One region of the Paenibacillus pedocola genome, then DNA from elsewhere that is predicted to be linked to it. Evidence: predicted binding sites of a transcription regulator. Region 1 holds the regulator's gene; the other holds the start of a gene.
What was found. The regulator Rex, encoded in region 1, represses fermentation and respiration genes when NADH is low (regulators of the CRP and FNR family bind a similar motif). The targets are predictions, from matches to a motif close to TTGTGAAATATTTCACAA.
Positions count from the first base shown of each region.

Region 2: the regulator Rex is predicted to act here: its motif matches at 1,587-1,604, upstream of QU597_RS08750 (flavocytochrome c).

Region 1 is NZ_CP134223.1:4,160,400-4,163,530, reverse strand. Features, by position in the region: gene dinG (ATP-dependent DNA helicase DinG) at 1-1,379, shown strand, start outside; gene QU597_RS18425 (redox-sensing transcriptional repressor Rex) at 1,548-2,201, shown strand; gene QU597_RS18420 (amidohydrolase) at 2,188-3,131, shown strand, end outside.
Region 2 is NZ_CP134223.1:2,053,814-2,056,944, forward strand. Features, by position in the region: gene QU597_RS08740 (methyl-accepting chemotaxis protein) at 1-11, opposite strand, end outside; gene QU597_RS08745 (ABC transporter substrate-binding protein) at 8-1,321, opposite strand; gene QU597_RS08750 (flavocytochrome c) at 1,622-3,131, shown strand, end outside.

The DNA of each region.
Region 1 (3,131 bases):
TGTATAAAGACAGCCGTAACGGACAGCTGCCGGCGCTGCGGCAGACCCTGCAATCCTCCGGCAGCGAAGAGGCTTCCGAGTGGAGCGGTGTGATCGACAGGATCTATCCGGACCTGCTGACGGTTAAGGAAACCTGGGATGCGCTCAGCGACAAGCTGTTTGGTCTCCTGCCTGAACGAAGTGACGCAGCGGCGGGTGAAGCCGGGCAGCTGGTGACACGCCTTCATCCCGGTAAGAAGCCGAAGGATTGGGAAGAGCTGGCAGCATTAGAGAATACGCTGAATTTAAGCCTTAGCGATATTATCCGCAGAGGCGATAAAATGCTCAGCGAGATGCGTGATACAGAAAGCCAGTCCTCCTCGGACAGTCTGGTGACGGATATTGGCGGCTTGTTTAAGGATTTAGCCTCAATCCGTGAACAGATCCGTTTCTTCATGGGTTTAAATGATGAGAATATCGTTTATTGGATGGAGGGTAGCGGCAACTACCGCGGCAAATCACTGCAGCTGTATGCCGTTCCGGTCGATGTCAGTACACAGCTCAAGGATTTGTTCTTCGACAAGAAGAAGAGTATTGTGCTGACATCTGCGACACTTTCCGTGGATAAATCCTTCCAGTTCATGATCGATAATCTTGGGCTTAACGAGGCTGCCGAACAAGACCGTCTGATGACAGCACTGCTGCCTTCGCCGTTCAAATACCGCGAACAGGCGCTGCTTGTTATTCCGCGTGATTTCCCAAGTGTCAAAGGCAGTGTGGGTGATGCCCGCTTTGTGGATAAGCTGGTGCATTCACTGGCGGAAACTGCGGTCGCAACCAAAGGCCGCATGCTTGTGCTGTTCACCTCTTATAAGATGCTGCGTCAGGTCTATGACCCGCTTAAGGAGGCACTGGCATCAGAGGATATTACGGTCCTTGGCCAAGGCGTGGAGGGAGGCAGCCGCAGTAAGCTGATCCGGAGGTTTCAGGACAGTTCGGCTTCGGTGCTGCTCGGGACCAGCAGCTTCTGGGAAGGTGTGGATATCCCCGGAGAGGCACTGACTTGCCTGGCGATCGTCAGACTTCCGTTTCAGCCGCCGAACCATCCGCTTGCGGAGGCGAAGTCCGAGCTGTTACAGGCCCAGAAGAAGAATCCTTTCATGAAGCTGTCTGTTCCGCAGGCGGTTATCCGTTTCAAACAGGGTTTTGGCCGGCTGGTTCGGACGGCTCAGGATCGGGGAATTGTCATTGTATATGATACCAGGGTCATCGAAGCTTATTACGGGAAGTATTTCCTGTATTCTCTTCCGGGTCCCAAAATGGAGCATATGCTGACTGATCAGATGGTTCCGAGAATTGAAGAATGGCTTGAAGGCGGCAATGAGTCCAACATTCAATGACCTCCTTCAGGAACCGGGAATTGCAATTATCTTGTACTGTTTTGTTCTGATCGTTTGATCATAAATGTTCTAATCTCCGCATGCGCGTTCCCGGTTATGCTGCTGGAACGCGCCTTGCGGATTTCATAAGCTGCGCATCAGAGTGATTTTATTTTAGGAGGAGAAAACATGAAATCAGATAAAATATCGGAGGCAGTTGTTCGCAGGCTCCCTGTGTACCTGCGTTTTCTGAACGATCTCCAGAAACGTGAAATCGCCACAGTTTCCTCTCAGGAGCTGGGGCAGAAGCTGGATCTTAACCCGGCGCAGATCCGTAAGGATCTGGCTTATTTCGGTGATTTTGGCAGAAAGGGCATTGGATATGATGTATCCTACCTGATCGAGAAAATCCGCCATATCCTTAAGCTTGACCAGCAAATCAACGTGGCTCTGGTCGGTGCCGGTAACCTCGGTCATGCCTTGTCCAACTATAACGCCTATCTGAAGGATACAATGAAAATTACAGCTGTATTTGATTCTTATGCGCCTAAAGTGGGACAGAAGATCAACTCCCTGACTGTTCAGCCAATGGAAGAGCTGGGCCAGACGATTCGTGAGCAGGGTATCCGGATTGGCATTATCACCGTTCCGGACAGCGAAGCGCAGAATGTAGCTGATATTCTGGTGGAATCGGGGATCGAAGCTATCCTGAATTTTGCACCGGTAATTTTAAAGACCCCGCCAACGATTCGCATTCATGCAGCGGATTTTACAACCGACCTCCAGAGTCTGGCATATTATTTGCATGATGGAAAGGAAGAACATACGGATGAGCAGCAATAAGACAGTAATCGAAAATGGACGCTTCCTCGTACCTGGTTCGGTGCAACCCGTCCTGAACGGTTATATGACTATAGAAAATGACCTGATCACATACATAGGGGAAGACAAACCCGCCTTTGAAGAGGGTGTCCTGACCGTTGACGGCAGCCGCCTGCTGTTTATGCCGGGTCTGATCAATACTCATGGCCATGCGGCGATGTCGCTTCTGCGCGGCTATGGTGATGATATGGTGCTTCAGAGCTGGCTGCAGGAAAAAATGTGGCCGATGGAAGCGAAATTCACCGGAGATGATGTATACTGGGGGACTGCCTTGTCTGTTCTCGAGATGCTGAAGGGCGGCACAACGACCTTCCTGGATATGTACGATCATATGGACCGTGTTGCAGAGGTAACAGAGCAGTCGGGCATCCGTGCGGTGCTGATGCGCGGCGCGATCGGTCTATGTCCGGAGGATGTGCAGAACCAGAAGCTTGCCGAAGCCGTAGAGTTCGCCCGGAACTGGCACGGCAAGGCAGACGGCCGGATTACGGCAATGCTCTCGCCCCACGCTCCGTACACCTGTCCGCCGGAATTTTTCATGAAATTTGTGCAGGCAGCCCATGATCTGGATTTGCCGATGCATACGCATATGTCCGAAACGCGCCATGAGGTGGAGCAGAACGTAGCCGATTACGGCCTGCGCCCTGTGGCCCATCTGGAGAAGCTCGGTATGTTCACCAGACCATCCCTGATTGCCCATGGTGTACACTTGAATGATGAAGAAATTGAGATTCTGGCCCGTTATAAGGTTGGCGTATCCCATAATCCGGGCAGTAACCTGAAGCTCGCAAGCGGAGTTGCCCGTGTGCCTGAATTGCTGAGAGCCGGAGTGAAGGTCTCGCTCGGAACTGACGGAGCAGCTAGCAACAACAACCTGGATATGTTCGAGGA
Region 2 (3,131 bases), 2.1 Mb from region 1:
AGTCTATTCATTTCGGTTCCTTCCCCTCTGTAACCTGCAGGATTGAGACAGCCTCTGCCCGGTATCGCTGCGCACCTTGCTCCGGTGTGATACTGCCGGCGATCACTTGATCCAAAATGATTTGATACGCATTGTTGACAATGATCGAATTGCCGGGGGCAGGAGGGTCGATCGGTGATGAATGAGTTTTGAGATAGTCCAGCAGTTCATATTGCTGTTTCCCTGCTTCTCCAAGCTTATCGGAGAGATGATCAGCAATCACATTGGATACAGGAACTCCCCGTTCACCTGTAAGGATGTCATTGGCCGCTTCATTATTGATGAAGAAATCAATAAACTTGGCTGCTTCTTCGGGATATTTTGAATAGGAAGAGACTGCCAGGAACATAGATGGTTTAATGAACCGCCCCTCTTGTTCGCCCGTTTTCGGAAGCGGCAGCAGCTTGATGGTACGCCCCGCCTTGCTGCTTAAGATAGTGGCTGCGTTACTGAAAACAGGGAAGAAGGCAGCCTTATTCGTTATTACCGGGTGATTTTCATCATTGTTGACGCCCTCAAAGGAGCCTAACAAGCCTTCATCTGTCCATTTTTTATACAGAGCGAAATAATCTGCAAGATCCTTGTCATCTTCATAACCAAGAGCCGTTCCTTCGGCATTGTACATGGATACGCCTCTGGTTCTCAGGAAATAGCTCGCATTAAACATAGCCCCCATCGGATAGAAATCGGGATCATCTATAGATTCTTTTAGTTCTACAAGGGTCTTGTATAGCTCATCTATCGTATATTCCGGAGAAGGGGCTTCAATGCCTGCTTCCTGAAAAAATGCCGGATCATAGGCTAGAGCTTCGGAATTAACGCCGATATTGACCGCATATAGCTCATCGTTCTTCTTGCCTGGAGCCAAATACTCCGGGGAAACATTTGAAACGGAAAGACTCTTATCTGCAATATAGGGATTAAGGGGCTCAATGAGATCCCGGTTAATATAATTGAATATAAAGGCATAATCCCCCTGGATAATATCTGCGGTATTCTGATCCGCGGTCTCCATAGCCAACTGGGTTGCTACTGCATCCGCATTGGGGAAATCCTCCGTCACAATTTTGACGCCCGGATGCTCCTTCATGTACAGATCAATGACCTTCAGCGTAGCCTCTTTCCGCTGTTCTTTCCCCCACCAAATAAACTTAAGAGTAACCTCCTGATCTTTTGCCGCTTCCTTGACTTCCCCACCTGAGCTGCTGCAGCCCATAATTCCTGTTAGGATTAAAAGTCCCGCGAATACCTTCAATAACCCCCATACTTTGCTGTTCGTCATAAAAAAAGCCCACCGCCTAATTTGTCTAATGCTGTCGAATGAATGAAAATAATGTTGTATTTTGTATATCCGACAACTATTTTCTTTATCGGACGATGACACAGCTTTGTGAACACGAACTGGATATTAAATTACATAAAATGTTATAATATAAATTTTTATTAATTTTCAATCATCAAAATAGGGGAGGTTGGTTACTTTAGTTACTAAACGTTTTCTTTAGTTACGTAAGCTTCCAGGGAGAGTGGCAATGCCGTTATGATAATTGTGAAAATATGCACAAGGGGGCAGGGTTTACACATGAAAAAGAAAACAGCAGCCGCTCTTCTTCTCGTTCTCTCCGTTATACTTGTTATCGCGGGATGCGGTAACAACAGCAGCAATACCAGCAATAGCGCAAATGAGAGCAAGAGCAAGAACAGCGCGGCAACAGCAACTAACGCGCCAAAAGAAACAGAAGCCGTTTCGGGGGCATCCGAAGCCAGCTATACACCGCTTGATCAATTGAAAGAGAACTATGACATTATCATTGTCGGAGCGGGCGGAGCAGGGATGTCTGCAGCGCTTGAAGCGAAGGCAAAGGGCATGAATCCGGTTATTTTTGAAAAAATGCCGGTTGCCGGCGGGAATACAACGAAATCCTCTTCGGGAATGAACGCTTCCCAAACGAAGTTCCAAAAAGAGCAGGGGATTGAAGACAGCAATGATCTTTTCTATGAAGAGACGCTAAAAGGCGGTCATGATACCAACGATAAAGAAATGCTCCGTTTCTTCGTTGATAATTCCGCGAGTGCGATTGACTGGCTGGATTCGATCGGAATCCGTTTGAATAATATTACGATTACCGGCGGTATGAACGAAAAACGCACACACCGTCCTGAGGACGGTTCTGCGGTAGGCCAGTACCTGGTTAAAGGTCTGGTGCAAAATGTTCAGGAGAAAGGCATTCCGCTGTTTGTAAATGCCGATGTGAAAGAAATTACTCAGCAGGACGGCAAGGTAAACGGTGTCAAGGTCCTGTTTAACCAGGCTGACGAGAAAACGATTACCGCAGCAGCAGTCGTTGTGACCACCGGCGGTTTCGGTGCCAATATGGATATGATTACAGAAGTCAGACCGGATCTGGAAGGGTACGTAACTACCAACCAGATTGGCAGTACCGGTGACGGTATTAAAATGATCCTAGCGATGGGCGGCACGACAGTAGATATGGACCAAATCCAGGTTCATCCGACCGTGCAGCAGGAGAAATCCTATCTCATTGGGGAAGCGGTACGCGGCGAAGGAGCTATTCTCGTTTCGAGTGAAGGCACCCGGTTCACGAATGAATTGAACACACGTGATAAAGTCACTGCGGCAATCAATACACTTGCTGAAAAATCGGCTTATCTTGTATTTGATTCCGGTGTTAAATCCCGCGTTAAAGCGATCGGGCAATATGAGAAAATGGGCTTTGTAATCCAGGGGGATACACCTCAGGCTTTAGCAGAGGCCATGAAGGTTCCGGCAGACAAGCTGCAAGCTACAGTAGACACATGGAACAGCGCTGTGAAAAATAAACAGGATGCCGAGTTCGGCAGAACAACAGGCATGGACAACGATCTGTCCGCAGGTCCGTACTACGCCATTAAGATCGGTCCCGGAATTCACTACACTATGGGCGGCGTGAAGATTAACACCAATACCGAAGTTCTGGACAAAGACGGAAATCCGATTACCGGCCTGTTTGCAGCAGGTGAAGTAACGGGCGGGCTGCATGGTCAGAACCGGATCGGCGGCAACTCTGTTGCCGAGATCATTATCTTTGGCC